DNA from 2 places in the Parabacteroides sp. AF19-14 genome. Region 1 is predicted to be linked to the other one. Evidence: riboswitches for the same ligand, from Rfam matches in the RefSeq annotation. Region 1 holds a riboswitch; the other holds the start of a gene.
What was found. A riboswitch is a leader RNA that binds a small molecule or an ion and turns the genes downstream of it on or off. The one in region 1 is predicted to bind cobalamin.
Positions count from the first base shown of each region.

Region 1 (5,836 bases):
AAAGGTTTGTTTAAGGATTTGCGTGTAGGTAATCCCTTGTTATATGATGATACCGATTATGAGGCGGTGATGAAAGCGGTTTCCTCACCTTCTGGAGTGACTAAAAATGGGGCTAAGTTATTGGTGGCGCACGGAACTTATCATGCCAGTAACTCGGCTTACGCGAAATTGGGGTATATGTTCCAGACCAAAGGAATGAAAGATTATTATACCGGAACCCGTGAGGGTTTCCCTACGATCGAGGATGTAGGTGAGCAAATGCGCCAAGCCGGTCATAAGCGTGTGCAGTTGATTCCTTTTATGTTCGTACTGATTCGAGGTACGGAAAATACGGTTACGGATTTCTGGCAGAAAGGGCTACGTCAACAGGGTTTCGATGTGGATATTTATTTAAAGCCTCTAGGTGAGAATCCGGCGATCCGGTCTTTATTTATCGATCACATCCGTTTCGCCATGAAATATAAACGGGCGACGATTTTTGATCGAAAGAAATTATATACACACTGAACAATTGAAAATTGAGAATTGAAAATTAGTGAGTACTTACTGAACCAATTTTCAATTCTCAATTCTCAATTATTTACTGGTAGTCTTCTCCGGTTTCCCAAGCCTCCGCATCATTATATAATGCTTTTAGATGGTTCACCCAGATCTGACGAACAGCGTCGTAATCGCCTAAGCCTATGATCTTACAGTTCTCTAAACTTCCGTTATGGCTTTCTTTCGTGTCAATCTTGAAGCCCATCTTCAAAAGTTTTAGTCTCCAGCAAGCGTCGGCGTTAGGAGCGGCAGCGCTGAAATCATCACCCTCCTCGATACCCCAAAGGTCATTATGCGCATGGTCTCCGGCAATAGACATGAACGGAGCTAAGGAGATCGTGATCTCTTCCGGTTTTAAGTTATGATCCTCGCAGTATTTGGTAAGTTTGGAATAGACACATTCCTCATTAGGTTCGCCTTCTTCCGGCCAGAACAACATATCTCCGTAATCAACGGTACCTACGAATACATTTTTGTTAGCGGCCAAGGCTTGCATAGCCTCTTCTGTTTCCGTGTATTTCGTATTTGCGTTATAGTTTTTATCCGGGTTACCATGTCCCATTAATAAAAGGATGTTCTTGTTATCAGCCAATTTATCACTGTAGTGGCTGTATAGGACTTTCGCTACGGCTTCCACATCCTCTTTGTCGTACACCAAACAAGGGCTTTTTACGACTTGAACACTCGGGAAAGACTCGATCATGAATTTCTTCTTCACGTCCGTATTCATCAAGCTTAGGTATTCCTCACCCGGGATGATGTGTAAGGACTGTACCGCTACCTTCTTGTAACCGGCATTTCCTAGAGCTTGTAACCAAAGATCCGGTTGATAACGTGCGATACCGGTCTCTGCCTCTACACGATTCACGCAAGTACGGGAGGTAAATGACAAATAGATGTCCGCGTCGGGAAATGCGTTCTGGAAATCGGCCAATGTTGCGTCGTAAGTCTTGATAGACTCTTTGAATGTGCTACCGAATGTACACAACAAGATCGCCGTGTCATGTTTCTTACTTGCCTTTACGACTTCTTCCGCCGGGTTTGCGGTATTGTCGTCGTCTCCATCATCACAGGAGGTAAAAACTGCGCTTGAGGCAAATAGACTCGCCGCAAGCAAAAGGTACTTAAATTTGTTCATCGCATTTAACTTTTAAGATTGTTTATAGTTTATGTTTATTCTGAAATTTCACGATAAAGGAGGCGTACCAAGTCCGTCCGGGAGACGTAGTTCCACGATGGCGTCCGAACGGGGTACGATCCACATAATCGAAGATATTATCGATACCGACATTGATATCTAGGTTCCATTTTTTCTTTTTCAATACGTTATGACGGGTATTCAATCGCCATAGCTGATAACTTTTTCCATCACCGTCCGTGATATAAAAGCGGGTGGATTGGTACCGGCCGAACAAGGTGACATCCAATTTATACTTTTTCCACGCATGGTTCCATGCTAGTTTCCAATTGGCATTATGGAATGAGGTTCCGTTGATCGGGGTGTAGAGCATATAATTCGGGTCGGTCGGATCATCCGTATATTGCGCTTTGGCATCCGTATAGCTATAGCCTCCACCAATAGCCAAGGAAGATAGGATTTGATAGGTGAGCGATATATCTCCTCCGAAAGAGCGGGCTTTGGATAAGTTCTTGTGTTGCATGCTGGCCTCGATCTCATCCAATCGGTCTTCGGCGCTTGTCGGGACCTCGGTCAGGGCGATCATGTTCTTGATACGGTTGTAGAATCCTGTTACCGTGATCTGCAGGTTCGACGCATGATATTCTACGCTCGCCGAATAATAATTGGACTTTTGCGGTTTTAAATCCTTATTACCATAATAATGTTTCCACGGGCCGCCGCCGATCTGCGTGATATAATCATCGTGCAACTCCTTTAAGGTAGGAGCCTTAAATCCATTTGAGTATGTGGCTCGGATATTGAAGTCGCCTAGTTTGTACAGGGCGGAGACTTTAGGGGTAAACGTAGCCCCGAACTCTTGGTGCACGACGAAGCGCCCACCTACCGTCACATTCAACCGATCCGTCGGGTTCCATTCGTCTTGTACATAAGCGGAAGCCGTAAATACGGAGGCTTTCCCGTTCTCGATACGCCGGGGAGATTTCAAATGATCGTATTGATATTCGAGTCCGGCGCTTAGGATATTGTTTTCCCCGAGGTGGAATACGCTTTTGGCTTGTCCTAGGAAACGTTGTTGAGAGGTTTCCAGAATATGTTCCCCCGGATAACGAGTAATACGTAAACCCGTCTCCGGATCGAAGAAGTTCGTGACATCTTTATGATGGTAATTATAGAAATAGCTATAGTTACCATAAGTTAGGTCTACCGAAAGAAAATTCAGTCCTCCCAATGCGTATTTAGCTCCTCCGGCCACATCGAAGTTCCGGTAGAATTGATCATAGGTATAATACTTGAATGCGCCGTGCGGACGATAATTCCATTTCTGGTAAAAAGAGCCATCGGCCGAAAGGCTCAGCCGGTCGTTCACTTTGTAGGTTAAGTTCTCCCTTAACGTAAAGTTCGTGGATCGGTTTACGGTTCGTGTCACGGTTCCATTCATTACCTCGTGATGGTCCCATTCTTGGGTCGTATTTCGCCAGCCGTCCGTATGGGTCGTACTAAGTGAGGTGGTGGAATTCACTCTCTTATGCCCAAAGCCGATTTGTACGCTTTCCAATATATCTCCATACGATCCGACACGAGTCGTATTCGATAGGCTCACTTTATCCCGGTTCTTTTTCGTGATAATATTGATAACACCGGCGATAGCGTCCGAACCATACAGGGAAGAGGCGGCACCTTTTACGATCTCGATACGCTTGATATTGGCGGGGTTGATAATACTCAAGTCGTTTTGTCCGCCGGTATCTCCGTTGATCCGTTTGCCATTGATAAGGATCAAGATGTAATCGTTGCCTAATCCGTTCATCTGGATGCCACTACCCATGTCGCTCGGATTAAAGGTGATGGAAGCGTTCAGCCCTTCCAGAATATCTTGCATACTGCGTCCTTGGTAACTGTCAAGGGCTTTGCCAGTGATTACCTCTGTTTGCACAGGGGCGTCTTTCAGATAGTGTTCGGTACCCGTACCGGTGACCACGACCTCGTTCAATAGCACGGAAAGTTCCTTCGGATCTTTCAATATGCTTTGGGCGCATACGGATTGTACGCATGCCACCAGAATAGCGAATGCTAAAAGCCTCATATAGTGTTTTATTTATACACGAAATAAAACAACAAGCCTCTATCTGGTTATGTCTCAAAAAATAAATTGAATCGTTTTTTGTATGACACATACTTCTATCCTGGAAGCTTGATGTTATTGTAAGACTTTAGCAGGTATTCTGGCTCTCCTCTGGTTAGAAACCTTCCCATTCCAATTCTGGAACAGTGGCTTTTGAACTTCTAACCAACTTAATGAGGATTACAGCTGCAGGAACAGCTCCGGATTCACACCGGATTCCCTCTCACCAAACTATGTGATAGCTTGATTACTAAAATCGTGGGCAAAGGTAGGTCTTTTTAATTAAATAATACAGACATTGAGAAAATATTTCCATTTTCTTATTTACTTCATGCCTCTCGCTTTATAGATACGCTCCTTAGCCTCATTGATCTTTTGGAGTTTCTCATTGGCGGCCTTGCGGATATCTTCACCAAGGTTGGCTACTTTGTCCGGATGATGTTTGATAGCCATGCGGCGGTAAGCGGCACGCACCTCATCGTCCGTAGCCGTGGGTTCTATCTCTAATACTTTATAGGCGTTATCTAGGGAGTTTTCCTGAAGATTTAACATGGATTCAACTTCCTTTTCAGACATTCCCATCGCTATGGCTACCTCTTTTAAAGCGTTGATCTCGGTGGCGCAAACATTACCGTCGCTCTTAGCGATCTCGGCGAGGAACGCCAGCAGTTGCAGCCGCTCCTCATAACTTAGGTTGTATGCGATCTGGGTTCCGCATTCCCGGATGGTATTCTTGAATCCTATGCTATTCTCTTGCTCCATGCGTTTGGCTTGGTCGAAAAGCTTTAGCAATATCTCTTCACCTTGGCCTACGGCGATCTCGCCGAAGTTCCTTCGGAGGAATTGACGGACATATTCCATCTCGCTGTGCATGATTTTCCCATCGGCACGGATGATATAGGAGGCCATTACCAACATGGAGAAAAGGAAACTGTTACGCTCCCCGGCGTATGGGTCTCTTCGTGTATATTGATCATCGTAATTGGTTCTGCCACCGAAGGGCTGTCCCGTCATGTTTGCCTCTTCCTCAAAGAAAGAGCCTAATATAATACCGGCTAAAGCGCCCAGTGGTCCGAATGCCATAAACCCCAAGACACCGCCTATCCATTTTCCGATACCCATATTCTTCTTTGTTTTATTTGTCGTTAATCAATGGTGCGATATTCGCTATTCTCTAAACGCATCTCCGGCTGTTGCAATTTCTGGTATTCATCATTGTTCAATTTTGATACCGCAAATTCGCTCTATTTCAAAAATATATTCTTTGGGTGTTGTGAACAATACAGCTTCCATTCCAATCGCCTTTGCACCCAACACATTCACCATTCTGTCATCCGTAAACAAACATTCCGACGGTTTAAGGCCATATTTGTCACGAAGGCGAAGATAAATTTCCTTTTCTGGCTTGATGAAGTGTTCCTCACATGATATTACCATACCGTCAAGTAACCGGAATATGTCGAATTTCTCCATGACCCGGTAGATTGTGTCGCTCCAGTTCGTCAACCCATATAGTTTGAATCCAGATTGCTTTAACTTTTTTAGAAGTACACGCATACCTTCAATCTCTCCTGTTATCTCTTCTAGATAATTATCTTTGAAAAACGTGAAGGCATCACTATATTCAGGATACCTTTTTATCGCTCCGTCAATCATTTTATCAAACGGGATTATTCCACGGTCGCACATGTTTATAAATTTCGGATCTGATAGAATTTTGTGAAAACCGATTAGTGACACTTCATCATCCCCGAAATGTCGTTCAAGCAAGGGTTGCAAATCGTGATTTACGAGGACCTTGCCAAAATCAAAAATGAGGTTTTTAATCATTATCTTCGATATTTTTAATTACACGGCAAGGATTGCCGACAGCTATGGAATTGGCAGGAATATCTTTCACGACAACACTGCCTGCTCCGATGACAGAGTTTTGGCCGACAGTCACACCCGGAAGGATTGTAGAGCCGCCTCCTATCCATACACCATCTTCTATAAGGACAGGTCGGGCAATTGTGTCGCAGATGGACGCTCCG
Region 1 covers NZ_QTMJ01000006.1:125,603-131,438, reverse strand. Annotated here, with positions in the region: gene DWX33_RS08290 (sirohydrochlorin cobaltochelatase) at 1-507, shown strand, start outside; gene DWX33_RS08285 (sirohydrochlorin cobaltochelatase) at 581-1,678, opposite strand; gene DWX33_RS08280 (TonB-dependent siderophore receptor) at 1,701-3,764, opposite strand; cobalamin riboswitch at 3,876-4,073, opposite strand; gene DWX33_RS08275 (TerB family tellurite resistance protein) at 4,128-4,925, opposite strand; gene DWX33_RS08270 (HAD family phosphatase) at 5,016-5,633, opposite strand; gene DWX33_RS08265 (sugar O-acetyltransferase) at 5,626-5,836, opposite strand, start outside.

Region 2 (5,836 bases), on a different contig from region 1:
TTTTATTTTGGCAAAAGAATCATTGATTTTCTTGCCTTTCTCGGCTACTTACGCTACCTTAGCGCCCGAAAACGGATAAATAGCCGACATTTAGTAATCTGTCTCTTTCTGTGTAAGAAAGAGACATTTTTTTTGCACCCTATTCCTTTATTCTCAATATCTTCCATCTTTCATCGTTATCTTTCATTTCCATTCATTTCCTCATTTGTCTCTTTACAAAACACCACACATTTAACACTTCGAACGTTTCATACAAAACGGAATGCACGAGGTCGCACGATTCCTGACGGGGGAACCGTGTATGCGGACTACATCTCTATAGCAAGTTAGTTCACTTTAAAAGAGTGGATTTGAATGAAAAAAATTCATAACTATGAATGAAGAAAAACATAGTTATGAATTGGAAATTTCATAGTTATGATTTTTCAGTATCAAAATAGGCAAGTAATTCTTCTATTGTTTGGGTGGTATAAGTATCGCCGGAAGTCTCATGGATGATAAAGCGGGTGGTCTTTAAGTCGCCAGTCTCAATCCAGATATTCGATTCCACTTCCCAGTTCGCCAAAATTCCGTTTCGCTGGAGCGCTTTACGCACCATGGCATATTTCTGACCATGCCCGACAAGACGAACCTGCCGGGAGAACTGATTGTCTATACGGAATAATCCGGTATCCTTATCAAAAACAATCCCTTTCCGGGCGAAGAAATTGCTTAGGTGACCACTCAACGCCAAATCCTCGGGAGTACCGGTAGAGATACCATTCGCTTTGTCCATCAACCAGATCTTATCCGATATCTGGAGAGCCAGCTCCAAATCGTGAGTGGACATAAATATTGTCTTATTCGTTTTTCGGGTCAGGTGATGGAGCAATTGCATGATCTCCACCTTGCTGGGGAAATCAAGGAATGCGGTAGGCTCATCCAAATAAATAACCGGAGTCTCCTGAGCGAGCGCCTTAGCGATCATCACTTTCTGGCGTTCTCCATCCGATAACGTATGAACCATGCGAGAGGCTAATTCCTCGATACGGACAAGGGCGATGGATTCGTCCACGATCCGCTTATCATCCTTGCTCAACTTGCCCCAGAAACCGGTATACGGGCTACGTCCCATTCCGACCAATTCCCGTACCAACATATTCCGGATCTCACATTTATCGGTCAATACGACACCGATCGTGGTGCTCAATTCCTTATCGGAATAAGTATCTATATCTTTTCCTAGAACTAATATTTCTCCATCTAATTTAGGTTGGAAAGCCGATAACGTGCGCAATAAAGTAGACTTCCCCACCCCGTTAGCACCCAGCAAACAGGTTAATTCACCACTATAGATCGTAGAGTGTATACCTTTAGCTACCAGCTTTGTACTACTCTTAGAATGGTAACCGATCGAAAGTCCGTTAATATGAATCGTATCTTGTTTCATCTTACTCGTTCAATTCATTCTTACGTTTTCTAAATAATACCGAAGCCACTACAGGAGCACCTACTAAAGCGGTTACCGAGTTGACAGGCAACGCTCCCTCGAACCCCGGCATACGGGCGATCAAATTACAGATCAACGCCAACGCCGCACCGGCGAATAAGACCGCAGGCATTAAAATCCGATGGTCGGAAGTCTGGAATATGGCCCGGCATAAATGCGGAACGGCTAGCCCCAAGAAGATAATAGGTCCGCAATAAGCCGTGACAATCGCCGTAAGGACCCCAGCCGAGGTGATAACCAGCAAACGGGCCCGCTTGATATTAAGTCCCAAATTGCGTGCGTAGCTATCCCCAAGAAGCATCAAGTTCATGGTTTTGATAAGCAGGAACGAGAGAGGGATCAAGATGGTCATAAGAATCACGAACAACATCATCTGATTACCGGATACACGAGCGAAACTCCCCAATCCCCAAATCACGTATGCACGGATATCCTCCTCGACACTAAAGAATTTAAGTACACCGATCACGGCGTTCGCCACGTAACCGATCATCACACCGATAATCAACAACGTGACATTTCCTTTTACCTTTTGGGAAACATATACAATCAACGCCATCACGGATAAGGAACCGATCACGGCCGCTATCGATAAGGCGATCTCCCCCATAAAACCAAGTTTACTCAAGGCAACACCCCCTAAACTACCGCTTAACAACACCACGAAAGCGACACCCATGCTCGCTCCCGAACTGATACCTAAGACCGAAGGTCCGGCCAATGGATTACGGAAAACGGTTTGCATCTGTAAGCCGCTGATAGATAAGCCGGCCCCCGCTACCAACGCCGTCAATGCCTGTGGTAGCCGGGATTTCCAGATAATATTCTGCCATGTAATAGGCTCATTTCCTGAATTCCAGATAATATGCCAAACCGATTGAAGAGGAATAGAGACTGACCCCAACACCAAATTCAAAAAGATTAGAACAAAAATAGCTGTGACAATCGCCAGCATCCATAGGGTATTTGAATGTCTCATCAGTGTTCCTTATTTAAGTCGAGAATAATAGACCGGCTCATGATCCGGTAATAAATCCGGATGAAAGATATGAAGCAAATCCGCTAGGACGATCTCCGGTTCTGTCGGCATACTCTCATAAAACGGCGTGTTCTTCATATTACAATAGATAATCCCTTTCTCCCGGAACGCACGGAAATCCGCATAACGAGGATCTTGCTCTTTCAATGCCTCATAGCTAAACGTTCCCGGGAAACTATTCACGATACGCCAGTAATCAGCATCGTCCGCTTGGTTATAGACCGTCTCGAAGTCTAATGTAACACCACCGGATCGCTCATCGTCTTTCAAGAAATAATCAGCGCCGGCATCCTTGAAAAGCTGTGCCAAGAAACTCTTTCCTCCTACGGCATACCAGTTTCCACCCCGTAACTCGCCACTAAAAACGATCGGACGTTTTTTAACCTTGCCATCCGCCGTAAGTTCCTTTAATTCATTATACCTCTTCTCAATGGCGGCAAAACGCTCATTGCCCTCTTTCTCTACCCCTAACAACAAGCCTATGAACTTGATCCATTCAGCTTGTCCCAATGGCGTAGTCTCCTTATAACCCAAATGGGGAATCAAGGGGATACCCACGTCTTTCAGCGTCTCATAGCCTCCCCGCTTGAATGGCGATACAAGGATCAAATCAGGATTCATACTCATGATAACCTCGTTATCGAAATTTCCCTCTATACCGATCTTTGCGGTTTTACCTTCTTTCAGGCGTTCGTTCATCTCTTTATTGAACAAATGCCGTGTACTGGTAATCCCAACGACCTTATCCAAGGCACCCAATTTAATAAAATTCGATAATTGCAGGGAAGTCATACAGATAACGCTTCGGATAGGAAGCTCTATCATCGTATAATCAACGGGAATCCCCGTGGGTTTCGAACCTCTTTTTACGAACGCATAATGAAACGTGGTGCTTTCCTCGTTTTGAGGATCTTGAATATCAGCCAAGACATATTGATCCGCATAGGTAAGCTTGAATCCTTGGGCGTATAAAGGCTTAACCTGCTCTTGCGAGAATGCGGATTGCTCTACGGAAGCCGTCTTCCCTATTTCTCCTTTTTCACGGATACCTGAAGTACATGATAAAGTCAATACCGATAAAAGCAAGCATCCACCCGCTATAAACTTATTCATAATCCTTGTTTAATTGACAGTTGATCATTGACAGTTACTCTCGTCCTGCTCCACGGGACAGCAACATTTATTTATGAACCGGCAGGTCTTCTGACTTACTTCCATTCTGGACGCCTTCCCGATTACGAAACCAGTGGCCAAGGTATTGTCCGAATGTTTAGAAGTTCACAGCAGCGTGGTCTGTCCGGGATTCTCACCCGGTTCCCTTTTAATCCGCCTCCCGGAAAAAGAGATAAGCGGAGCCTATTACAGCGACAAAAGTAGTAAGAATATTTGTATACATCCGCAATTTTAAGGACTTTTGCGTTTCAAATAAAAACAGATACACATGAATCATCCTATTCACTTCGTCTCATTAGGTCCCGGTGATCCGGAATTAATTACGCTGAAAGGGCTTAAAACATTACAAAAGGCTGATATTATCTATTGTCCTGCTACACAAGGCAAGCATGGAATCATATCTCGGGCGACGGATATATTGAAAGCTATTGAGGTAGACGAATCCTTGATCCATCCGTTTATTTTGCCAATGAGTAAGGAACGGACAGATGCGTTAAACGCTTATAACGAATTGTTTCTGGATGCCCAAGCTGAATATTTGAAAGGAAAACAAATCGTGATCGTCGCCGAGGGAGACGCTGGTTTTTATTCATCTATACAATATGTATACGATAAATTCGAGGAAGCAGGAATCCCGGTCGATCGAATCGCAGGAATTCCGGCATTTATAGCGGCAGGTGCCTTGGCCGGGATACATATCGTAAAACAAGAGGAGCAAATTAACGTAATCCCCGGGACTGCGTCGTTCGATGAACTTTCGGCAAAAATAGAAAATGGAATGATCATCGTCATCATGAAATTACCGGGTTGCCAAGAGGCTATTCATACTTGTATCCGGCAGTATGCGGATAAGGCGGTTTTTCATTATTTCGAGAATGTAGGAACAGGAAAAGAATATTATACTACTGATATCACCACTATACATTCCAAGGATTTCCCCTATTTCTCCCTACTGATTATCCAACCTCGCTAAAAGAAGAAGGCTGCCCGGAGAGTAACCAAACCCGGACAGCCCATCTTATTACGCTACATGCAATATATGCTTAAGCTGATCGATATGGAAACGAAGTGTATCCATATAAGGTTTCACTGAATTATGATACATGATCGCTTTTGCGTGCATATCTTCCAACTCGCTTACTTTACGGTTCGCCTCACGCATTTTACAAGCGTTGTAGCGAATACCCGATACATGTCCTTTGATATCCTCGATCGCTTGGTTTCCCCGGTTGAAGATAGACTCTGCTTCTTCCGGAGCGTATACCGTATAGGCTTGGGCAACGTCATCCAGTAATGCCTGTTGATAAGAGCCGGCTATCGGGAGCAATTGATGGATCGCATGATGACATAAAGAATGAACCTCGTTTTGAAGCTTCTTCAATTCTACTTCCCACTTTGATTCACATACTTCATCCAATTGTTTGACTTCCGCTACGACACGGCCGCTAAACAATTCCACTACCATCTTTTCCCATGCTTCTGCTACCCACGATTTAGTAGCAAATGTAACCTGACTAAATCTTACTGTTGACATAACCTTAAATTTACATATTATATTGCTAATGTTATTAATCTCTTATCTATTTCAATTTATCACACTCAAACCATTTTAGCTTTCTTTTTATCGTTGTGACACCGCAAAATTAATCAAATTATCATAGATGAATAATTTTAAAGACTATTTTATAATTCTTTAAGGGTGCAACAAGCAAAACGTATGATTTTTGCAAAGTTCACTTTACAAAAAGTTCAATTTCAAGCCTAACAGCTATCACAAAAAGCAAGATCATCGCCATCTTCGCACAAAAATATCAAAATAACACAATCTTATTATTCCATAAAGGGGGAAAACCTTGTTCCGTATCATTTTGTTATTATAATAAATTAGATTTACTTTGTTCAAACTATATAAACTTACATAAAGCACATGAAATCGGACATTGAGATAGCAAGAGAAACAGACTTGCGTAAAATTAAGGAAGTTGCGACAACGTTAGGTATCCCTCGTGAGGAAGTACAAAATTATGGCAGGTATATTGCCAAGGTTCCTATCCATTTGATCGATAAAAAGCAAATGGACCAGCATAATTTAATTTTAGTGACCGCTATCACTCCCACTAAAGCGGGAATCGGAA
Region 2 covers NZ_QTMJ01000013.1:6,112-11,947, forward strand. Annotated here, with positions in the region: gene DWX33_RS13605 (ABC transporter ATP-binding protein) at 416-1,429, opposite strand; gene DWX33_RS13610 (iron ABC transporter permease) at 1,431-2,468, opposite strand; gene DWX33_RS13615 (ABC transporter substrate-binding protein) at 2,478-3,641, opposite strand; cobalamin riboswitch at 3,704-3,903, opposite strand; gene DWX33_RS13620 (precorrin-2 C(20)-methyltransferase) at 3,970-4,674, shown strand; gene DWX33_RS13625 (hypothetical protein) at 4,723-5,235, opposite strand; gene DWX33_RS13630 (formate--tetrahydrofolate ligase) at 5,629-5,836, shown strand, end outside.
Region 2: linked by a shared signal. The riboswitch ahead of DWX33_RS13615 (ABC transporter substrate-binding protein) and the one ahead of DWX33_RS08280 (TonB-dependent siderophore receptor) in region 1 are both predicted to bind cobalamin.